Regions from separate parts of the Arthrobacter sp. U41 genome, predicted to be linked through region 3. Evidence: riboswitches for the same ligand, from Rfam matches in the RefSeq annotation. Region 3 holds a riboswitch; each other region holds the start of a gene.
The links. A riboswitch is a leader RNA that binds a small molecule or an ion and turns the genes downstream of it on or off. The one in region 3 is predicted to bind cyclic di-AMP.
Positions count from the first base shown of each region.

Region 1: linked by a shared signal. The riboswitch ahead of ASPU41_RS08885 (hypothetical protein) and the one ahead of ASPU41_RS09475 (NlpC/P60 family protein) in region 3 are both predicted to bind cyclic di-AMP.
Region 2: linked by a shared signal. The riboswitch ahead of ASPU41_RS16485 (NlpC/P60 family protein) and the one ahead of ASPU41_RS09475 (NlpC/P60 family protein) in region 3 are both predicted to bind cyclic di-AMP.

Region 1 is NZ_CP015732.1:1,906,516-1,914,173, forward strand. Features, by position in the region: gene ASPU41_RS08870 (phosphatase PAP2 family protein) at 1-671, shown strand, start outside; gene upp (uracil phosphoribosyltransferase) at 684-1,319, shown strand; partial or broken gene ASPU41_RS08880 (hypothetical protein) at 1,415-1,653, shown strand; gene ASPU41_RS08885 (hypothetical protein) at 1,691-2,443, opposite strand; cyclic di-AMP (ydaO/yuaA leader) riboswitch at 2,442-2,600, opposite strand; gene ASPU41_RS08890 (sensor histidine kinase) at 2,705-4,339, opposite strand; gene ASPU41_RS08895 (response regulator transcription factor) at 4,343-5,083, opposite strand; gene ASPU41_RS08900 (winged helix-turn-helix domain-containing protein) at 5,707-6,570, shown strand; gene ASPU41_RS08905 (dodecin family protein) at 6,792-6,995, shown strand; gene ASPU41_RS08910 (SixA phosphatase family protein) at 7,051-7,578, shown strand.
Region 2 is NZ_CP015732.1:3,618,181-3,625,838, reverse strand. Features, by position in the region: gene ASPU41_RS16505 (F510_1955 family glycosylhydrolase) at 1-282, opposite strand, end outside; gene ASPU41_RS16500 (DUF305 domain-containing protein) at 358-978, opposite strand; gene ASPU41_RS16495 (hypothetical protein) at 1,119-1,589, opposite strand; gene ASPU41_RS23090 (heavy-metal-associated domain-containing protein) at 1,941-2,258, opposite strand; cyclic di-AMP (ydaO/yuaA leader) riboswitch at 2,641-2,819, shown strand; gene ASPU41_RS16485 (NlpC/P60 family protein) at 2,824-3,597, shown strand; gene ASPU41_RS16480 (heavy metal translocating P-type ATPase) at 3,784-6,099, opposite strand; gene ASPU41_RS16475 (heavy-metal-associated domain-containing protein) at 6,102-6,329, opposite strand; gene ASPU41_RS16470 (metal-sensitive transcriptional regulator) at 6,350-6,673, opposite strand; gene ASPU41_RS16465 (hypothetical protein) at 6,978-7,436, shown strand.
Region 3 is NZ_CP015732.1:2,046,390-2,054,047, reverse strand. Features, by position in the region: gene ASPU41_RS09505 (alpha-mannosidase) at 1-1,525, opposite strand, end outside; gene fdhD (formate dehydrogenase accessory sulfurtransferase FdhD) at 1,629-2,504, opposite strand; gene ASPU41_RS09495 (molybdopterin molybdotransferase MoeA) at 2,581-3,948, opposite strand; gene ASPU41_RS09490 (DUF6457 domain-containing protein) at 3,945-4,232, opposite strand; gene mobA (molybdenum cofactor guanylyltransferase) at 4,285-4,941, opposite strand; gene ASPU41_RS09480 (HNH endonuclease) at 5,006-5,506, opposite strand; gene ASPU41_RS09475 (NlpC/P60 family protein) at 5,729-6,472, opposite strand; cyclic di-AMP (ydaO/yuaA leader) riboswitch at 6,782-6,959, opposite strand; gene ASPU41_RS09470 (M23 family metallopeptidase) at 7,089-7,658, opposite strand, start outside.

The DNA.
Region 1 (7,658 bases), 140 kb from region 3:
TGAACGTGGCCGTCACCGGCTTCACGAACGTCGGCGGGAGTATCGGCATGCCGATTCTGGCAAGCATCCTCACCGCGTGGCTCACCTGGGTGAACCGCACCTGGCGGCCGATCATCCTGGTCTGCGGGGCCGCCGCCGTGTCCATCACGGCCACGACGTTCGGCAAGAACCTCGTGGGCCGCGCGCGTCCCGATTTCATCAACGCCGTCCCGCCGTACGAGACCTCTCCGTCGTTCCCCAGCGGACACGCCCTTAACTCCACGGTGGTCATCGGCGTGCTGGTGTACCTGACCTGCCTGCAGTTGAAAAAGACCTGGGCACGCGTCGCCGTGATCACGGCGGGACTGATCTTCGTCCTGGCGATGGGCCTGAGCAGGGTCTTCCTGGGGCACCACTGGATGACCGACGTCATCGCCGCGTGGCTGCTGGGCCTGGCCTGGCTGGGCATCGTGATCCTCGCCCACCGGCTCTTCCATGTGATCCGCCACCGGGAACACGCGGGCCCCGCGCCCACCTTCGATAACCCGGCGCACCTCCACGATGGCCGCGCCGATCCTCCGGCGGGCAGCGCCGCCGGCAGCGAGGGGGCGGACGCCGCGGGGAGCGGTGCCACCACCAAGGACGACGTCGGCGCCCGCGGTCCCACGGGCGGGCCGCCGGCCGCCGGGTGATAGTTTTGACCCATGCGCACTCTCGTTGTGGACCACCCGCTGGTCGCCCATAAGCTCACCGTTCTGCGGGACAAGAACACCCCGTCCCCGGTCTTCCGCCAGCTCACCGAGGAACTCGTCACGCTCCTGGCGTACGAGGCAACCCGCGAAGTCCGCACCGAACCGGTGACCATCGAGACCCCGGTCAGCACCACCATCGGCACCGCGTTCACCAAGCCCACCCCGCTGGTGGTGCCGATCCTGCGCGCCGGACTGGGCATGCTTGAGGGTATGACCAAGCTGGTCCCCACGGCCGAGGTCGGTTTCCTGGGGATGGCCCGCGACGAAGAGACGCTGGACATCATCACGTACGCCGAGCGCCTCCCCGAGGACCTTACGGACCGCCAGATCTTCGTCCTGGACCCCATGCTCGCCACCGGCGGCACCCTGCGCGAGGCCATCAAGTTCCTCTTCAAGCGCGGCGCTTCCGACGTCACCTGCATCTGCCTGCTGGCCGCCCCGGAAGGCCTCGCGAAGCTGGAGGAAGAGCTCGCCGACGCCAACGTGACCATTGTGCTCGCCTCGATCGACGAGAAGCTCAACGAAAAGTCCTACATCGTGCCGGGCCTGGGCGACGCCGGAGACCGGCTCTACGGCGTGGCCGGCTAACCCGGCCGCCTGGTGCGGAACCTGCCCTCGGGGCCGGTTCCACACGCTTGAGATTTTCCTTCCGGAAGAGACCCCCCGGAACTAGCCTGAGCCCCATGGACTGGAAACTTGAACTTGTCTTTGTCCCGGTGTCCGATGTGGACCGCGCGAAGGATTTCTACGTCAACAAGGTGGGCTTCAACGCCGACTTCGACGAGCGGCCCACAAGCAGCTCAAGGACAGCGGCGTGGAGGTCAGCGGCGTGGATGTCCAGGGCTGGGGGCATTTCGTCTATTTCGCCGATCCCGACGGCAACAAGTGGGCGGTGCAGTACTTCCCCCACCGACCCGGCTAGACGCGCCGGGGGGAGGGGCCGCAGGCCGTGCCGGCGGTTAGTACCAGTTGTTGGCGTAGTGGAAGTTCAGGGCGCCGCACGGTGAGCCGTAGCGCTCCTTGACGTAGTTCAGGCCCCAGTTGATCTGGGTCCGGTAGTTGGTCCGGTAGTCCGCGCCCGCGCTGGCCATCTTCTCGGCCGGCAGGGACTGGACCACACCGTAGGCGCCGCTGCTCGGGTTGGTGGCAGTCGTCTCCCAGTCCGACTCCTTGGTCCACAGCGTCATCAGGCACTGCATCTGGCCGGGGGCCCAGCCATAGGCGCCAAGCTGGCTGGCCGCGTAAGCCTGCGCGCCGGCCGGGTCATCGATGGCAACGGGAGCCGGCGCGGGCTCGGGAGCGGGAGCGGCAGCCGGTGCAGGAGCAGGAGCAGGGGCGGGTGCTTCGGCAGGCTTCTCCTCGGCCGCGGGGGCCGCGGGGGTGCCGGCGGGGATCACGGCCTGGTTAGCGACCCGGACGCGTTCGAAATCGAGGTGCGTCAACGGGTCCGCCGTCGTGGCTGCCTGCGTGGAAGCTTCCGCGCTGGCCTTGTGGGCGGCTGTCTCGGACGCCTGGCCCGCTGCGCCGGCCCCCACGAGGACCGTGCAGGCGGCAAGAACAACCGGGGCCCGGCGGCCGGTGGAGCCTACGCTGCCGGCAATCCGGGACAGCGCCGAAGCGGGCTGGGCCGGTTGAGCGCGGTGGCGCGATGGCTTGGTGCGGGTCGGATGTGCGGCGCCGTCGGGGCGCGTTTGTGGCTTGGAATCAGTCATGATCGCCTCTCAACGCCTGCGGAGTTAGCTGTCGGGTTCGGATGAGGTCACCCGGCCGCACGGAAATTCACGTGTCGGCTTCACCCCAAGGGCGCAAGATGCAAATGCCCGGGAACTCTGGGTCCCCCGCCTCTGCCTGGTGCAGCGGAATCCGGGAGGCGGCAGAGCTTGGCGTACATCCGGATATGCGGCCCCAGTGATGGACGCACCCTAAAAACCGTACAGGACTTGGACGCCTAAGTCACATTTCGATAACAGAGATCACGACGGCGGGGCGGCGCCTTGCGCACCGACCCGCAGCCGTGCCGCATCCGCGGCGGGCGGGGCCGCCGGCAGCCGCACCGTGAACTCCGTCCGGCCCGGGACCGACGTCACGCTGACAGTCCCGCCATGGGCCGCGACAATTGACTGCACGATGGACAATCCCAGCCCGCTGGTTCCCTCGGAGGATGCACCCGTGGCGGCGGCAGCGGCCTCGGAGGCGGCCAGGGGAGGCCGCGGCGGGTGCAGCGGAAGGCGGGGAAGCGGCCGCCGTCCGTGTGCCGCCGTCGTGGCTGCCACCGGATTCTTCCGGGACGCGTCCGCACGCGTGAACCGCGCAAAGACGCGGTCCACGAACTCGGGGGCGATGCCCGGGCCGTTGTCCGTCACGGTCACCACGGCGCTGCCGTCCGCGGTGCGCTTCACTCCGGTCACGACCGTGGTGCCGGGTCCGGTGTGCTTTCGCGCGTTGGAAAGCAGGTTGGCCAGCACCTGGTGGAGCTGGGTCGCGTCGCCGCGAACCACCACCGGCTCCTCCGGGAGCTCCAGGTGCCAGATCCGGTCCGGGGCAATCACCTTCTCGTCGCTCACCGTCTCGACGGCCAGTTGGGTCAGGTCCACGTCGCTGAGCTTCAGCGGCTGGCCCTCGTCCAGCCGGGCGAGCAGGAGCAGGTCCTCCACCAGGGTGGTCATCCGTTCGGACTGGCTCTGCACGCGGGCGAGGGACTTCTGGCCGTCGGGGGTGAAATGTTCGGTCATCCGCATCAGCTCCGTGTAGCCGCGGATGGCGGTCAGGGGAGTGCGCAACTCATGCGAGGCGTCCGCCACGAACTGGCGGACCTTCATCTCGCTCGTCTGCCGGGCCTCCAGCGCGTTGGAGACGTTGTCCAGCATCAGGTTCAGGGCATGGCCGACGCTGCCCACTTCGGTTCCCGGATGTGCTGCCGCCGCCGGCACCCGCACGGCGAGTCCGACTTCTCCGGCATCGAGCGGGAGCCGGGAGACCTTCGTCGCCACCTCGGAGAGCTGATCGAGCGGCTTCATGGTCCGGCGGATCAGCGCCGTGCCGGCCAGGCCGATTACCACGAGTCCGCCGGCGGACACGATCACCATGGTCCAGACCAGGGAGGCCAGCGTGTTCTGTTTTTCCGCGAGCGGCAGCCCGGTCACGATCACGTCGCCGTCCGGGGTCTCCGCGGCAACCAGCCGGTACGCTCCGGCGGACAGGGTCCGGTCAACCGGCTCGCTCCACGGGGTGAGCTCAAGGAGAACCTCGTCATCCTCGTCGGTGAGGGATTCCCGGGAGGCGTCCTCGGCGAGGAAGCCGGCGCTGCGGACCGAGTCGTCGTGGATCCTCGCGTTCAGCGTGCCGATGCCCTGGCCCCGTGCCTCAAGGGGATCGGAGCGGCCGGAGCGGCCAAACTCGCGGGCGCGGGCCTCGGCCTGCTCAAGCTGCGTGTCGAGCTGCCTGGTCAGGAAGAAGTCCATCGAGGCGTAGCTGACGACGCCGACGGCCCCGCAGATCGCCACGAGCAGGGCCATGGTGACGAGGACAAGCCGGGTGCGCAGGTGCCACGTGGAGGGGTCGCGCCAGTTGGGCCCGGAGGGGCGGATCTCGCCGGAGCGTTCGGGCACGGATCAGTCCACCGGTTTCAGGACGTAGCCGGCCCCGCGCACCGTGTGGATCATGGGCGGGTGGTTGGCATCGACTTTTTTGCGGAGGTAGGAGATGTAGAGCTCCACGATGTTCGCCTGCCCGCCAAAGTCGTAGTCCCAGACCCGGTCCAGGATCTGGGCTTTGCTGACGACTCGCTTCGGGTTTTCCATGAGGTAGCGCAGCAGCTCGAACTGGGTGGCCGTGAGGTGGAGTTCTTCCCCGGCCCGCCGTACTTCCCGCGTGTCGATGTTCAGGACGAGATCCCCGACGACGAGTTCGGCCGTGTCCATCGCAGCCACTCCGGAGCGCTGGACCAGCCGGTGCAGCCGCAGCAGCACTTCCTCCATGCTGAACGGTTTGGTCACGTAGTCGTCCCCGCCGGCAGCCAGTCCGGTGATCCGGTCCTGGACGGCGTCCTTGGCTGTCAGGAACAAGGCCGGCACCTCCGGCGCGAAGGCGCGGATCCTGCCCAGCAGCTCAACGCCGTCGAACCCGGGAAGCATCACGTCGAGCACTAGCACGTCAGGGCGGAACTCCTTGGCAAGCCTCACTGCCTCGGGGCCGTCTGCGGCGACGGCAACCGACCAGCCCGCCATCCGCAGTCCCATGCTCATGAGCTCGGAGAGGCTGGGTTCATCGTCCACGACCAGGGCACGGATGGGGGAGCCATCCGGATGGGTGAGCTGGGGGAGGTTGTTGGTCATGGAGTGCGAAGTGGCCATGGGACAACTCTCCGATCTGACGGTTAGGCGCGCCTTTGGGGATCCTGTGCGGCACCTGTGAATCCCACCCTAGCGAGCTGGGCATCCCCGAAGCGGTCCGGGGGCAGCAATTTTCCGGAATGCGGGGTCCACTCTGTGGGACGGTAGACAACCATTGATAAGTAGGCGAACGGTTTTGCCATTCCGATTTACAGTGAATGAAAGCGGTGATAAGGCCCCCGGTAGCGAAGAATATTCGACCATCGCCCTGCTGGTGGCCCAATCGCAAGGAAGTGTTGTTTTTTGGCCGCCCTGCCAGAATTGTGATCTGCACTACAATTCCGAGCTTCGTCTCACATTGTGGACTTTTTGAGCCATTGTTACTTGCAAGTTTTCATTGTTACGTTGCACACTTCAATTGTGAACAAGAACTCAACAGCACCTGCAGCCGCAGTTTTTTGGATCAGCCCACCCGCTGATACCGAGAAGCGCTGTTGTCGAATGCACGCCTAACTTTTACACCCCAAAGGTTTCTAGGCATTCGCCCCCAGCCCAGCGTCGGGCGCCCCTCCCCAAGTTTTCATTGCGGGGAAAAGTAGCATTCGAGCCGCGATGACGGCCATTCACATTGAGGTAAGCATTCCATGTCAGTTGCATCCGGATACGTCCATATCTCCGTCCGTAACGCCAGCAAGCCCGGCCAGGCCTCCGGCATCCGCCAGGGCTTCGGCGGCCGAGCCTCCTTCGCCCCCGCCGGATCCGGCAACAGCTTCCCCGCCCCGGGCTATGCACCGCAGGGATTCAACCCCAACTCCTACGGACAGCTCCGCGCTGTTCCGCCGGCGCCGGCCACGGCCCCGACCCCGGTGATTGCGCCGGGCAACAGCAGCCCCGTCCGCCCGGTCCCGAACGACAACGTCGCCCGCGGATTCGTGCTTTACATGGGTATCGACGAGGAAACCGCGGCGGCCGCCGGCACCTCCATCGCCAAGCTTGCCCAGGAGATCCGGGCCTATGCCCAGTCCCTGGTCGCCGGCGCCGAGAGCTACGCCGCCGTCGCTGTCGCCCCGGCCAGCGCTCCGGGCTCCGCGCTCGACGTCGTCCGTTCCACCTTCGGTGACCCCACGGTCGGCGCCCGCCAGCGTTCCGAGAATGCCCGCCTGCAGCAGCCGCAGGACCCGCGTCCGGCCGGCGTCCTGATTGACCTTGCCCGCCGCGAGGTGGCCCTCGACGGCGAATCCCTGAACCTTACGTTCAAGGAGTTCGAGCTCCTGAACTACCTCGTCGAAAACGGCACCCGCACCGTGGGCCGCGATGAGCTGCTCGAGGGCCTGTGGCGGAATGCCGAAGAGGTGCCCAACGAGCGCACCATCGACGTCCACATCCGCCGCCTGCGCTCCAAGCTCGGCCGCCTCGCCAACACCGTGCGCACGGTCCGCGGCCAGGGCTACCGCTTCTACGAGCACCCCGAAGTTGTTGTCTGGGCCGCTCCGGAATACTCGATCTAGTTTCCACGCCAGGCAAAAGCGTCCGTCCTGAACCGGGGCGGGCGCTTTTGCGTTCTCCCGGAAGCCCCGGCAGCTCCCTTCCGCCGGGAATGTCGCCGCCTTTTGGTGGGCCGGGTGAGGGGTTTGGGCCTCAGCGGCTGTTGGATGGCTTTTGGGCCCTGTTGTGTTTCCTGCCTTCGGCGTAGTCTCGGACCCGTTGAGCCGACTATTGGGAGGAAGATATGTCTGTTGCACGGATTACTACCCTGAGCGCGAATTCCAAGACCTCGTTTGATGCCGCCATCAAGGAGGGCGTCGAACGGGCGAACAAGACCCTGCGCAATGTCACGGGGGCGTGGGTGAAGGAACAGAAGGTTGAAATCAGCGACGGCGCCGTCGTGGCCTGGCACGTCGTGCTGGAAGTGACCTTTGTCCTTGACGACTGAGTGAGCGCTGGAGTGATGCGCGCCCGGGGATCAGCCACCGCATTAGGATTGGTCCATGAGCGCGCATCACATCAAACGGCTGGTGATCATGCGGCATGCCAAGGCGGATTGGCCCGGCGGCGTCGCGGATCACGACCGGCCGCTCGAAGAACGCGGCCACCGGGACGCCCCGCAGGCCGGAAAATGGCTGCTGAAGCACGGTGTCATCCCCGATTTCATCCTCTGCTCCAGCGCCTTGCGCACACGGCAGACCTGCACCTGGGTCTGCAGCGAACTCGGAGACAAAGCTCCGACGCCGAAACTTGAGGACGGTCTCTACGCCGCCCCGGCGTCGCGGATGCTGACGGTCATCAACCACGTGCCGGATACCGTGACCACTCTCATGGTGATCTCGCACATGCCCGGCGTGCAGGACCTCGCCATGCACCTTGCCTCCCGCGATTCCAACCACGATGCCTACATGGACGCCGCCACGCGGTACCCCACGAGCGCGCTGACGGTGATGGAGACGGAGAAACCCTGGGCCGAACTGGACGGCCGGGACGCCCGGATCACGCATTTCAAGGTTCCCCGGGCCAAATAACGCCCCGGCGGTGCCGCCTGCCTGGATCCTGATGCATGGTCATGCAGGCAATTGTGCGGTTTACTGATGCTGTTTACTCG
Region 2 (7,658 bases), 1.6 Mb from region 3:
AGCCGTGAAGCCCATGAGGTCATTGGTGGGTCCGATTTTCACGGCCAGCTTTTTGGAAACGTCGAACAGGCCCTCGTGCGTTGCCAGCAGTACCTGGCCGGTTTCACCATTGACGCTCAGCCCATGGACGTGGGAACTGGGCCGACCGGTCGCGGTACCTGCTGACGCGGTATTGGACGCAGGGGTTGCAGGCGGGGCGCAGGCTGCCAGGGACAGGACCAGGGCGGCTGCTGCGGCCAGGATCGCCGCCGGGCGACGGCCGGATGTGGGTGGGAAAGACACGGGAACTCCAGGGATCGGAAGGAACAAGGGGCAGTGGGCCGGCCCCTGGGCGGGACCGGCCTCTGAGGATGCCGGCTAGAGAGCGGCCAGCAGGTCCTTCATTTCCTTCAATTGCGCTTCCTGGGAAGTGACGATGCTCTTGCTGAGCTGCACGGCGTCCGGGCTCTTCCCGTCGGTGCTTTCGGTCTGGGCCATCATGACTGCGCCGTCGTGGTGGGTGATCATCTGAGACAGGAAGAGCTTGGCCGCATCGGTCCCCTGCGCGGCGTCCAGTTTCGCCATGTCATCGCCACTCATCATGCCGGACATGCCGCCGCCTGACATGCTGCCGGATATCTGGGAGGATTCCTTCCAGTCGCTGAGCCACGTGGTCAGCTGGTCGATCTCGGGGCCCTGCTCTGCCTTGATCTTTGTGGCCAAAGCACTCACTTTCGGGTCGATGCCCTGCTTCTTGAGCATAATGTCGCTCATTTCCACGGCCTGCGTGTGGTGGGGGATCATTCCCTGCGCGAACATGGTGTCGGCCGCGTTGTGGTTCCCGGTAACCGTCGAGGCGGAGCCTGAGGACATTCCGGAGCTGCCGTGGTTCATGCCCGGCATGCTGCCGCCGCTGGAGTTGTTGGGGCTGGCGGAGCATCCTGCCAGCGCGATGGCAGCGACGAGGGCGGTCGCTGGGATTGTCAGAAATTTTTTCATGAAAAGAGGTCCTTGAAGACATCAACCGACGCGGGGCGCCGTCGTTTGGTGACACGCACGACAATCAGGCCGGAGTTCCCGGCAGGGCGCGTCAGGGTAAGGGCTCATGCGCCGGTCAGAACACGGCGCAGATCAGCCGCTTACGTCCGGCTGATGCAGAGCTGGCCCGGTGAAGGACTTCCCGGAAGGTAGGAGTAGATGGAGCCAGGGGTCGGCGCGGCATCGTCCACGACTGCAAAAGGGGTTTGGCCAGGTGGCGGGGCTGCCAGAGACGCGTTGCCGGGGGACGGGATGCACGACGCATCCATGGCGGACATCATCGCGCACCCGCCAAGATCAACGCATGAGAGTCCCTGGACGGACGTCGTGCCCCCTGATGGTGAACTGTCTATAGCCGGCGCGGCGCCGGGGGCACGGGATGTGTGTTCCGTGGCCGGAGACTGCATCACCTGCGGCATCTCCGCGCCCGGAACGGCGGCCGATGCCGGCATGATGTGGGAGCCGGTCATGATGTGCATGCCGAAGATCCCGGCAATGATGGCCAGCAGACCAGCCAGCAGGCCCGCGCGGCGGAGGAACGACGTAACGCGGCGGGATAAAGCGTCGGTCATGAGGTTCTCCTTCCGTGCGGGTTGACTTCGTTCAAGGGTACCGGGCCGGGCGGGCCGCGGCGTCTGATGGGTTCAACAAACCGGTAAAGGGCTGAGTTTCATCCGGTGCAGCCGCGGGGCATTCGGTACCCCGCCGATTGTGGGACTGACATCATTACGGCACCGACGAGTGGGAGCACGCGACGTTGGCGAAGACCACCCCGGCGGGGGTCGGAGATGGTGTTGTAGCAGGCGTGGATGAGGTAGCCCAAGTTCTGTGGGTTACCTGGCTCCTCGTCAATTGTCGCTCCCCGCAGGCAAACCCTCCTTGAGCACCCGCATTAATGGTTGCCCGTCTCGGCGGCCGCTGAATTAGCTGGTGCTGGCGAGGCTGTATCCGGCGCGGATTACCGCATCCCGGACCGCGGTGAGGGCAACTGTTCCGGCGACGGTCAGACGGGATACTCCGCCGGCGACGAGCTCGACGGTCGCCGACTCCACTCCGTCCACGGCCCTGACCGCGTTTTCAACCGTTTGAACGCAGTGCCCGCAAGTAAGTCCTTCGATCAGGTAGTCCAAGCCCTCGACCGGGGCCAGCGTCTGTGCGCGGGCATCGGGGCCGCAACAGCTGCGGCCAGAGGAATCCGCGGCGGAAAGGGAAAATTCGGTCCGAATATCTGATGTGCACATGTCAGGTCGTTCCTTTGCAGAAAGGCGTGATGGGGATGCTGGGGATGAACGGCTGTAGCGGCCGGCGGGTCCGCGGGCCTGGACAAACCACTTCACTGACAACAAACCAAATATACCCCCAAGGGGTATTTCTTGCAAAGGAAGCGGGCACCGCCACAAGGCAGCGCCACTGGACATGTGCTGGATCCCCGCCGATCCGCGCCGGCCGCAGCAGGATTCCGCGCTCATTTCGACCGTCCCCGGAACCGGCACGGCATCCGGAGCGGGAAGGGGCGGCCGCCGGCCCGCTGTTGTTACCTGAATGTGACATGCCATCAGTTTTACCGTACGGTCGAATCCGTGCCGGATTTCTCCGAAACGGCACTCCCGAGCCGATTGCCTAACTCTGCCGCTGCCCGGGATCCTTTCGCAAAATCGTCCGGCAGAGACGGGGAAACCACATTTTGGCTCGCCTTCGGGCAGGCCTTGGGGTGAAGCCGCGCCCTGCAGTTATGCAGACCGCAGCCGGGTGTCTCCCATCCGAATCCGACAGCTCACCCCGCAGGCATTGGGAGAGGCTCCTTTCATGTCCGCACGCAAAAATCCGGGCCGCCACCGCGCGGTTACCATCCAGACCAGCACCCTCGCGACGATTTCCAAGACCATCGTCGACAACGCCGGCGGGGCGGGACGCCAAGCCGCTGTCATCGCCGCCGCGTCGGGACTCGTTCTGACCAGCGGGATCGCCGCCCAGGCCGCAGAGGCCCCGGCACAGCGGGACTCGGCCCCCGCCTCGACTCTTGAGGTGTCCAGCCAGGCCCCGGCACAGCTCAGCGCTGACTCCAGCGTCCGGATTTCCTTTGAACGCCCCGCCGTCACCACCACCGCGGCGCCGGTCATTGAGGCGCCGAAGCCTGCTGTCCAGGCGCCGAAGCCTGCCCCGGTGGCGGCCCGGGCCGGAGGGGGCGTCCAGACGCAGCCCCGCATCACCGTCCAGCCGCAGGCCGCCACGGCCCCTGCTGCCGCTCCGGCGGCGGGCGGCGTCAACGCCGCAATGGTTTCCGCCGCCTACGCGCAGCTTGGCACGATCCAGGACTGCACGGCCCTGGTGGAAAAGGCCTTGGGGTCTGCAGGTATCCCTGTCGGGGATCTGGCCCCGTTGCAGTTCAAGAGCTACGGAAAGGTCGTCGGTGATGCGCAGCCCGGTGACATGGTCATCCAGCCGGGCCACATCGGCATCTACGTCGGCAACGGCCAGGTCCTCAGCTCCGGCATGAACGGCAAGAACCAGACCGTCGTGCATCCGCTGTCGTGGCTGACCGCCACCGGCCCCGTCACGTTCGTCCGCGCCGGCGCCTAGAAACATGCCACAAGGGCCGGTGAGTTGCTGCCTTGGGGGCAGCAGATCACCGGCCCTTGCGCGTTTGCGGCCCGGGAATACCTGCAGCCGGCTCCGGACGGCATGAGATCCCCTGGAGCCCGGAACAGAGCCTTGCAGTTTGATCGACGGAACTTCCGGTCCTGAGACTTCTCCTCGTTCGCCGGGCTAGCGGACGGCCACCGGCCGGGCGGCCGGCTCGTGCGCTGCCGGATCCTGGATCGTCGTCCCGGCGAAGCGGCGCAGGCGCAGTGAGTTGCTGACAACCAGCACGGAGCTGGCGGCCATCGCGGCGCCGGCGATCATCGGGTTCAGCAGCCCCAACGCGGCGACCGGGATCCCGACGGCGTTGTAGAAGAAAGCCCAGAACAGGTTGGTCTTGATGGTGGCCAGGGTCCGGCGGGACAGCTCGATGGCCTGGGCCACCTGGCCGAGGTCGTTCCCCATCACCGTCAGGTCGGCCGCGGCGATCGCAACATCCGTCCCGCTGCCCATGGCAATGCCCAGGTCAGCCTGCGCCAGGGCTGCGGCGTCGTTGACGCCGTCGCCTGCCATCGCCACGATGGCCCCGGAAGCCTGCAGCTTCCGGACCGCGTCCACTTTGCCTTCCGGCAGAACCCCCGCAAGGACATCCTGGGCCGGGATGCCCACGTCGGCGGCAACGATCGCCGCGACGGCGGCGTTGTCTCCCGTCAGCAGGATGGGCCTGAGCCCCAGCGCTTTGAGTCGGGTGATCGCGGCGGCGGAGCCGTCTTTGACCGTGTCGGTGAGGCTGATGATTCCCGCGGGCCGGCCATCGACCGCGACCCAGATGACAGTGGCGCCGGTTCCTTCCTGTGTTTGCAGGGCCGCGTGATGGTCGGCTGCGAGGATGATGCCGTTGTCCTGAAGCCACCCGGCCCGCCCGACGACCACCCTGCGTCCGTCCACCGTTCCGCGGACGCCTCCGCCGGGTGCGCTCTCGAAGCCGGTGACAGGCATCAGCGGCCCTTCGCCCTTGGCCGCGCGGGCGATGGCTCTTGCGATGGGATGTTCACTCGCGGCTTCGACGGCACCGGCCAGGGCAAGGAGCTCCTCCTTGGCGGGCCCGGAGAACCTGTGGATACCCGCGACGGACAGCCGTCCGGTCGTCACGGTACCGGTTTTGTCCAGCACGATAGTGTCCACGGTCCGGGTGTCTTCAAGGACCTGCGGGCCCTTGATCAGGATGCCCAGCTGGGCACCCCTGCCGGTGCCGGTCAGCAGGGCCGTCGGAGTGGCCAAACCCAGCGCGCAGGGGCAGGCAATGACCAGGACCGCGACCGCGGCGGTAAATGAGGCCTGCGGGTCCGTGGTGGAGAGCATCCACACGGTAAAGGTGACCGCGGCGATGGCGAGGACGATCGGGACGAAGACAGCACTGATCCGGTCCGCGAGGCGGGCGATGGGCGCCTTGCCGCTTTGTGCCTGGCTGACGAGTTTCCCCATCTGGGCCAGTGTTGTTTCGCTGCCGACACGGGTGGCCTTCACGAGCAGTCGGCCGTTGGTGTTGATGGTGGCCCCGGTCACCGTGTCGTCAACGCCGACCTCCACCGGCAGCGACTCCCCTGTGATGAGCGAGGCGTCGACTGCGCTGTGCCCTTCGACGACGAACCCGTCGGTGGCGATTTTTTCCCCCGGGCGGACGAGGAAGACGTCCCCGGGCTGCAGTCGGTCGGCGGCGATCAGAGACTCGACGCCGTCGCGGAGGACGGTGGCTTCCTTGGCTCCGAGATTCAACAGTGCTTTCAGCGCATTGCCTGCGCGTTGTTTGGCGTTGGCTTCAAGGTACCTGCCCAGCAGCAGGAAAGTGGTGACGACGGCGGCGACTTCGAAGTACAGGGTGTGGGCGCTCATCTCCATGCCAGGGTGTTCGGTCAGTGACGGGTCGGTAAACAGCTGCCAGCTGGAGAACAGGAAAGCTGCCCCCACCCCGATGGAGACCAGTGTGTCCATCGTGGAGGCAAGGTGCCGGGCGTTGATGGCCGCGGCTCGGTGGAAAGGCCACGCCGCCCAGGTGACCACGGGCAGGCTGAGGGCAAAGGCCCACCAGCCCCAGTGCGGGAACTGGGCGGCCGGGATCATGGAAATGATGACGACCGGCACGGTGAGGGCACCAGCCAGGAGAAGTCGAGGGCGCAGGGAAGCTGAGGCGGCCGGTGCACTTGGCCCGTCATCGGACAGGTCAGGAACAGCGTCCTCATCGTCCCGCGCCGCACGGTCTGCATCGGGCGCGGCCTTGAGCCGGGCCGTATATCCGGTCGCCGCAACCGTGTCGAGGATCTGCTGGTCGGTAATGGCATCCGGCACCGTGACCTGGGCGGATTCAAGGGGCAGGTTGACGCTGGCCTGGACTCCGTCGAGTTTTCCGAGTTTCCGTTCCACCCGGGCGACACACGAAGCGCAGGTCATCCCCTGGATGTCCAGTTCAATGATGCGCGTGTTGGTCAGGGTGCCGGAGTCCATACTCAGGCCCCGGCAGCCACGACGACGTAGCCGGCTTCTGCGACGGCTTCGCCGATTTTCTCCGGGTCGAGCTCGGCCGCCGAGGTGATGGTGGCAACGGAGATGCCGTCCTTGTTCAGCTCCACGGCGACCTCCTGGACCCCGTCGAGTTCCTGAAGTTCCTCGGTCACGGAAGCGACGCAGTGGCTGCAGTCCATGCCGGAAATATTGACGGTGGTGTTGATGCTCATGATGATTTTCTCCTGAATTCCTAGCGCAGCAGACGCGCGATCGCGTCCGCTGCTTCCTTGACTTTCGCGTCCCCCGCTTCTGGTGATTCGGCCGCGGCGCTGACGACGCAATGACCGATGTGTTCCTCGAGCAGCCCGATGCTGACCGCATGCAGGGCCTTGTTGACGGCCGCGACCTGGGTCAGGATGTCGATGCAGTACGAGTCCTCGCTGACCATCCGGGCTATCCCGCGCACCTGACCTTCGATGCGTTTGAGCCTTCGCAGATACGCCTCTTTGTCTGCGGTGTATCCGTGAGGCGGGACAGCACCCGCGACAGTGGCATCTTCGACAGTGTGGTTCACAGCAGCTCCTTATGACATTCCAAATAGTATACCCCCTAGGGGTATCTAATCAAGTACTTGCCAAGGCTCAACGGGCGAATCGGCGGGGAGGGGCTCCTCTAGCTCTCGCGCAGCGACGAGAGAGGCCGGCTGGCGGACCGGGCGTCCCGTCCAGGATGCAGATGTGCCGAACGCAATGGCCACCCCGATGCCGCCACCTCTGTAGTGTTTGAGCATTGGAACAATGAGCCGTGATGCCTTCTTGAACGCCGGTCATCCGAACGGAAGACCCGGGGGCTCACCCCAACAGAGGACCCGAAACGCCATGACACACCAGAATGCAACGCTGCGTGGCCCACATCAGCCCGAGGAGGAGACGCCCGGCGGCGGCTCCCGGATGCCACTCGGACCCCGGCGGCTCGTCTTGGTCGGAAGCCTCTGCGTCCTGGCCGGCGTCCTGGCCGGGCGGTACTTCGTCGGCGGCCTGGTGCTCGCGACCGCCGGCGCCGCTGTACTGGCCACGGCTCTTTCATATCGGGTGGAGAAGCCTTGGTTCTCAGGGCTGTCCTGGCTGGTCAGCGTCACCGGTGCTGTCTGGACCACAGTGACCGCGGGCTATTGGTGGTCGATCGGTGCGGCCGCCGATTCCTCCTCGGGCCCGCCGGAGTCCGCTGCTGTGCTTTACTATCTCGGCCTCACCGCCCTTATCATCATGAGCAGCGGGAGTCTGGCAGGGATAATAATAAGGACGATCGGGCGCCGTCGCACGCCGGACTTAGGGTAGTTCCTGCCGAATATGGGGATACCCGCGGAATGTAGCGTGGGCGTGGCTCTTGTGCGGAGAGTATCCGGCTTGGGAGCGTATGGCGTCCGGCCACAGCATCAGGATTCCGGCGTCAAGGCGGGCTGAAGGAGACGTCTCAGCACCTTCCGCAGGGTCGACCGCAGATGGGTGAAGAGCAGTGCCGCCAAGAGACTTTCCCCCCGACACGCCCCTGTTGATCGG
Region 3 (7,658 bases):
CGTACTCGGCCTCGGCCCGGGCGAAGAAGGTCGCGGCCGAGCCGAGCTCCACCTTCGGCGATCCCTCGAGGTCCGCGGTGCGGCGCGCCGCCGCCAGCATCTCCCGGGTGGGTCCGCCGCCGCCGTCGCCGTAGCCAAACGGCACCAGCGAGGTGGTGCCGCGGCCGTGGTCCCGGTAATTCCGCTCGGCGTGGGCGAGCTCCCGTCCGCTGAGTTCGGAGCTGTAGCTGTCCACCGGCGGGAAATGCGTGAAGACCCGGGTGCCGTCAATGCCTTCCCAGTTGAAGCTGTGGTGCGGCATCCGGTTGACCTGGTTCCAGGAGATCTTCTGGGTCAGGAACCACTTGCTGCCCGCGGACTTGACGATCTGCGGCATGGCAGCCGAATAGCCGAAGGTGTCCGGGAGCCACGCTTCCTCACATTCGACGCCGAATTCGGCCAGGAAAAAGCTCTTTCCCTCCAGGAACTGGCGGGCAATGGCCTCGCCGCCGGGCATGTTGGTGTCCGACTCGACCCACATGCCGCCCACGAGGACAAACTGGCCGGTTTTGACCTTCTCCCGGATCCGCCCGAAAAGCTCCGGATACAGCTCCTTGATCCAGTCGAGCTGCTGGGCCGAGGAGCAGGAAAACACGAACCCGGGATCCTCGTCCATCAGCGCCACCACGTTGGAGAAGGTGCGGGCGCATTTGCGGATGGTTTCGCGGACCGGCCAGAGCCAGGCGGAGTCGATGTGGGCGTGTCCGGTGGCCAGCAGGTGGTGTGCCGAGGCGTAGGCCGGCCGGGCCAGGACCCCGGCGAGGGCCTCACGTCCCGCGCCTGCCGTGCCCGGTACGTCATCGGGATCCATGACGTCCAGCATCCGTTCCAGCGCGCGCAGGATTTCGTGCCGGCGGGGCAGTTCCATCGGCAGTTCGTGCATGAGTCCGTTGAGGGTCCAGATGTCCTGTTGCAGTTCCCAGACGGTCTGGTTGAGTTCGGCGATGAGGATCCTGCCGAGCCGGTATTTGGGTTCGTTGCCCGAGGTCGCTTTGTCGCCGTACGGCGTGGCTGCGAAGGTCCACCCCTGCGACAGATCGGGGTTGGCGGCCGCCTCCACGTAAAAATCGACGGACATCCCGCTGCCCAGGAGCTTCAGCGGGATGTACTGGTTGCGCGGGGAGATGGCTTTCACGATCGTACCGTCCGGCCGCCAGGCGATTCCTTCGCATTGAAAGCCGGGAAGGTCGCCGCTGAAACCCAGATCCACGATGATTTCCACTGAGGTGTCCGCCGCCGTGCCCCAGGCGTCCGGGACCTGCCCCTGCAGGCGCAACCATTTGGTGCTCCACGGCCGCCCCCAGGCAGCACCGTGCTCCTGCGGCGTGAACTGCTGCTTGAGAGCCTCCAGTGCCGGCACCGGTTCATCCGGGACATCCCAGCTGCTCAGGGTGAGCGGCACGCTGCGCGGATAGACCGCGGGGACGATGCGTTCGCGAACAAAACGGTCAAGCCGGACTTCCGTGAGACGGCGGTCGTCGTGCAATGTGTCCCTCTTAGCGCTGGCGTGAATGACGCAGAAAGGCGTCCAATCGATGGATAAAACTTACGGCGCCGCTGGCCCCAAACCAAGGGGGATCCGGCGGACGCTACCCACCTACGGGTGCGGGCACCCCGCCCACGCGGGTCTGGCCCGCATACACATTCAGCGACGTGCCGCGGCTGAACCCGGCCAGCGTGATGCCGCTCGCCTCGGCCAGTTCGACAGCCAGGCTCGACGGCGCGCTGACCGCGGCCAGGACGGGGATGCCGGCCAGGGCCGCCTTCTGCACCAGTTCAAAGGACGCCCGCCCGGAGACCTGGAGCACGGTTCCGCGCAGCGGCAGCATACCTTCGCGGAGGGCCCAGCCGACCACCTTGTCCACGGCATTGTGGCGGCCCACGTCCTCGCGCACGCACAGCAGTTCGGCGGAACCGTCGTCAGCGATCCGGAACAGGCCGGCGGCATGCACGCCGCCGGTGACGTCGAAGACGGCCTGGGCTTCCCGGAGCCGGTCCGGGAGGGACGCGAGGGTGGTGATTGGGACCATCAGCGGGTCCTCTGCCGGGCTGAAATGCGAGGACTTGTGCACGGCTTCAATGGAATCCGTGCCGCAGATGCCGCAGGAGCTGGAGGTGAACACGTTCCGCCCGGTGTCCGGCCGGACGACGTCGGGCCTCAGCTGGGCCTCCACCACGTTGAAGGTCTGGACGCCGTCCTCGTCCTCCCCCGCGCAAAACCGCAGCGAAACGAGCTGTTCGGGGCTCCAGATGATGCCTTCGGAGACGAGGAAGCCCGCCACCAGGTCAAAATCGTTCCCCGGGGTCCGCATGGTGACGGAGAAGGAAAGGCGGTCGAGCCGGATCTCCAGCGGCTCCTCAACGGCGAGTACGTCCTCCCGGTGCCGGACCGGGAACTCGAGAGCCTGGGGCGATCCGTCCAGGACATATTTGTGCACCTTGCGGCGCTGCGTGACGCGGCCCATCAGGTACTCCTAACCAACATAATTCCATCATGGCAAGCACTTGGCCGGGTGGCCAGCGCGCGTTCAAGACCGGGCACTACCCCAGCAATTCACTCCAGTCCACGGAGCCGCCGGTACCGGCGGGCTTCCGGGCGGTCCGTTTCGGGGCAGGCTTGTCCTTCCCCGCGGCGAGGTCCGGAAGGGCGGCACCCCAGGGAAGGGCGAAGGCGGGGACAAGTTCCCCCAGCTGCACTCCATGCGGCGGGACCACCAGGACGCCGTCGGCTGCGGCCAGCCCGCGCATCATGCCCGGGCCGGTGTGCCGGGCCGGGGAGGCCATACCGTAGAGGAGCCGGAACGGCATCAGCCGGGTCCGGCCGGGGTCCGGTTCGATCATGGCGCCGCAGGGAACCTCGGTGACGGGAGGCAGGCTCCGGTGCCCCAGCGCCGCCAGGAGCGGGGCCCCGATGGTTGACAACGCCATCATGGCCGCGAGCGGGTTGCCCGGCAGCCCGATGATGAACCTGCCGTCCGGCAGTTCAGCGAGGACGGCCGGATGGCCGGGCCGCATGGCGATACCGTCGATGAGCAGGCGTCCGCCGAGCTCGGCGACCGAACGCCGCAGGTGGTCCGTGCCGGACGGACCGGTGCCGCCCGTGGTGATGACCACGTCGGCCGGCAGCAGCTCAGCGGCGGAACGCGCCAGGAACTGCCCCGCGGCTGCTGCCCCGATGCCCTCCGCCGGGTCGGTGTCCTCGAGCGCCGCGAGCCATTCAGCGTAGCTGTCGCCAATTTTCGTTTCACCGGCGCAGATTCCCCCGAGCATCTCCACGACGCCGGCGAGCTGGGGACCGAAGGTGTCCCGCACTTCCCCCGGCTGCGGAATCCCCGCGGTGACCACCTCGGAGCCGGTGAACACCAGTCGGACCAGGGCTTTGCCCAGCACCGGGAGGGCGTCGTGGCCGGCGACGGCCGCGAGGGCCAGGTGGGCGGGGTTGAGCAGGGTACCGCTTTTGATCAGAACATCGCCGGCGGCGGCTTCCTCTCCGGCCTTCCGGATGTGCTCGCCGTTTCGCGGCTCGCCGGGCTTGGCGGCGCCGGCGAGCAGCAGGACCGGCAGACCGTCCTCATCGCTGCCGATGGTGCCGCTTTCGCTGCGGAGCACGGCCTTCGCCCCGGGAGGAATCAGTCCGCCCGTGACGATCGGACTGGCCTGATGGGGAGCCAGCCGCTGGCCGGGTTCCGCGAGGATCCAGGGTCCGCTGCCGTTGACGGCCCAGCCGTCCATGGCGGAGGAGGCGTAGTGCGGCAGGTCAACGAGCGCCTCGACATCCGCGGCGAGTGTCCGTCCCAGGGCCTCGCGGAGGGCGACAGGGGCGGCGGGGATGGGAGATGCGCAGTCGAAGGCCAGCTGCCAGGCTTCCTGCCAGGTGTGTGCAAGGTGCCGGTGGGGCGCAGGTGTCATGCCCCGGGGGCTTCGCTGGCTGCGTAGTCCGTGGCGAGTTTGCGGGCTACGCCCATCGCTGCCTGCATCGAGACGGCATCCGTGGCCTGTCCGGAGCCGGAGGCCAGGCCTGCCGCGAAGCCGGCGATGAACGTCGTCAAGGGAGCGGCAGGGCGCACAATGGAGTGCGCCGCCACACCGGCCAGGGCCAGGATCTCGTTCACGTCAACCTCGACGTCTTCCAGTTCCAGGGCCTGAAGCAGGGCACGGCACCAGTCTTCCAATGTTTCATCCTGGCTTTTCACCGTTTGCCTCCAAGGTCGAGTTCAGCTGGGGAGTCCCGGGCCGGACGCCAGATCACTGGCTGCCGCGGTCGTGGCTGTCGCTGCCATGACCGCCGGGAGGGCGGGTCACCCCTAATGCGGAGGCATCGTCCCAGGTATCCACATCGTCCGTGGACCCTGCGGGGACGTTGACTTCCCGCACCTCCAGCCTAGCAAGAAGGGCGAATACCGAGGCATTTTCGAGCGCGCCCCGTTGGGCCGCTTCCGCAGTCCTGCGTTGTAGCGCGGCCGTGTTATATAAACCCACCAGGGGTTGCCGGCGTCCGTCGGCGGACACCGCCGCCAGCCCGTCCTCCGGCGCGCCTTCCGCGGCCGCCTCCAGCAGCGCCCGGACGGCGGCGCCGGCCCGTGGCATGTCGCAGGCGAGGACGAGGGTATAGGGGGCGGCAGTCCGGTGAAGGGGATCCCGGCCCCGGTGCCGTTCGAGGGCGGCGAGTCCTGCCGCGATGGCGGCAGCGGGTCCGGCAAACGGCGGGTCCTCCCGGCAGCTCAGCACACCTTCCGGCAGATTCCCCGGGTCGGGCCCGACGACGGCGGTTGCCGCCGCACCGCGGGCGGCCCGGAGGGCACGCTCCAGCAGGGTGGCGCCGTCGTGCAGCAGACCGCCCTTGGGCACACCCCCCAGGCGGGAGGACCTCCCCCCGGCGAGAATGACAGCATCAAATTCCACCGGCCCAGCCTAGCGCGGTCCGGGCCGGCGGCCAGGCACCGATGGCCAGGCGCGGCGGGCCGTTTCAGGCAGCTGATTCCGGCAGCAGGAAAGGGTCCCAGGCCGGGGTCGGCTTCTCCAGCTCCTTGATCTGCCAGGTTGTTCCCCGTGGGGGCGCAGGGCTGAAGCTGAGCTTCCACCCCATTTCCCCCGGGGTGTGGTCGCCTTTGGCGTTGTTGCAGCGCAGGCAGGCCGCGACGAGGTTTTCCCAGGAATCCGCACCGCCCCTGGATTTGGGCTGGATGTGATCGATGGTGTGGGCGGCTTTGCCGCAGTAGGCGCAACGGTGTCCGTCCCGGCGCAGCACACCGCGGCGGCTGACCGCCGTTATGGTGTTGTACCGGGGCCTGATGTAACGGTGCAAAAGAATCACCGAGGGCCGGCCAAGGACGTCCTGCGGCCCGACGACAGGATCGTCGCCTTCCGCCACGACGCTGGCCTTTCCGGTCAGCACAAGGACGAGCGCCCGGCGGAAGGTCACAACCGCCAGCGGTTCATATCCAGCATTCAGAACGAGAGTGCGCATCCGCATACCTCTTCACGGCCGCACCCGCCAGTGGCACGAGGGCCGGCTGCCCTCTGCATGGTCGGGCTATGGATCGACAAAACAAGAGTAAACACGGAGGTGCCGTTTCACCGAATCTTTTTTTGCCGGCCGCCGGCTGTGCCGGCTGAAGTTCATCTTGCGGCAACGCAAAGGACCCCCGCCGAGTGGCGGGGGTCCTTTGTGGTGCTTTTAGCTGCTGTCTTAGCCGCCGACGCGGATGAAGACCGGGCCGGAGCCGACGTTGACGCTCTGCAGGGATGTGGTCCCGCCGTTCCAGCCGCCGTGAACGGCCATGCCGTTGCCGACGTAAACAGCGATGTGGGCCAGGCCGGCGCCACCGTTCTGGTAGTACGCGAGGTCGCCGGAGCGTGCCTCTCCGGCGCTCACGGTGCGGCCGAGGGACAGGTAACCTGCCGGCCAGCCGTGGTAGTTGATGCCCGCAGCAGCCAGGGCGTTCGTGGCGAGTGCGGTGCAGTCCTGGCCGACACCGATCTGGGCGTAGGCAGCCGCGGCGATGGTCGCGGCCGGGGCGCTGGCGGGCGCGGTGGCGCCTACCTGGGTGCTGGCGGTCTTGGTGGTGACGGTCTTCGCCGCGGGGGCTTCCTGGACCTTGACGACCGGCTTCGGGGCCTCGACAACGGGGGCCGGGGTGGTGGTGACAGCCGGCTTCTCGTAGGAGATCGCGATGGTGGAAGCAGCCGAGATGGTCGCCGGGGCGGCCGACTGGACTTCGAGCGTGGAAGCGGAGGTGGATTCCCGCTGGACGTTGGCCTCGGCAGCGTTGGCTGCGATACCGCTGGTCAGGACGAGGCCGGAAGCGGCAGCGATAACTGCGGCCTGGCGACCCATGCCGCCGGCGTTGTCGCCGACAGCCTTGGCAATGACGGCCAGCGAGTTGGTCTTGGTGACCTCGGCGCGGTGCCGTGCGTTTGCACGAGTAGTCATTAAGTTCTCTCTTTCGTGATCCTGGGTCCGCGCCTTTTGGGCGCAGGCTGAGGACGCTCCGGCATCTTGGGGGTACGCCGGATCGCCCCGAAATGGGTTACTTAGCGAAGGGTGTACTGCGAAGACGCGCCAAAAGCGGGAACTGCGTGCAGGTGCTTGGCCTGCGGGCCGGACTCGGCAGAGATTGAGTCGGCCGCGCGAAATCCGTTCCGGGCACCACGAAGGGCGACACGGACGTTGGATTTCAGCGGGCTCGTAAGAGCCGCGCAAGCGCGGTGATGCGCAGCATTGTGGCGTGAAGACACGAAAGTAGCCTCTCCCAATGCCTACGAGGTGAGCTGTCGGATTCGGATGGGAGTCACCCGGCCGCGCTGCTTCCTGGGAAGCTTTGCGACTTAACCCCAAGGCCTTCTTGCGAAGACCAAAATTGGTTCCCCCGCCCCTGCCAGACGATGTAATGCGAAAGGACCTTGAGCGGTGGCAGAGTTAGGCAATCCACTCAAGAGCGCCAACTTCGGAAAAGTTGGCGTAGGTCAAACGGTACAGCAGTTAAGAGTCAATGTCACATTCAGATCACGGAGTGTCACGAGAATGCGAGAGCGTCCCATCAGCTTTGTTACAGCCAGCCGGTCGGGTCAACGACTTCGCCGTTGACCATGACCTCAAAATGGAGGTGGCAGCCCGTGGAGGCGCCCGTGGTGCCGCTCAGCGCCACAACGTCGCCCCGGGAGACCTGCTGGCCCACCTTGACGCTGGCTGAGGACAGGTGGTTGTACGTGGTCTCCAGGCCGTTGCCGTGGTCGATCACGACCCGGTTCCCTCCGCCGTAGGGATGCCATCCGGTGAAGGTAACGGTGCCGCTGGCGGCAGCCAGGATGCCTGTGCCGCACTGGGCGGCGTAGTCCTGACCGCGGTGGAACTCCCCGGAGCCTCCGGTGATGGGGCTGACCCGGTATCCGAAGGGTGACGCGGTTTTCAACTGGGCAAGGGGTGCTCCGAGGCTGCCCGCGGAGGCTGCCCGGGTGATCGAGCCGACGGACTGGGCGCTCAGCAACTGCTTGAGCTTTCCGTCCGGGTCACCCTGGGTGGTGACGGCGGTGCGGTTGAAGTCGATCTTGGCTTCGGCGGCGGTGACGTCCGGCTGGACCGCGGCCGAGATGGAACCCGAGGCGGAGCCGGCATCGGT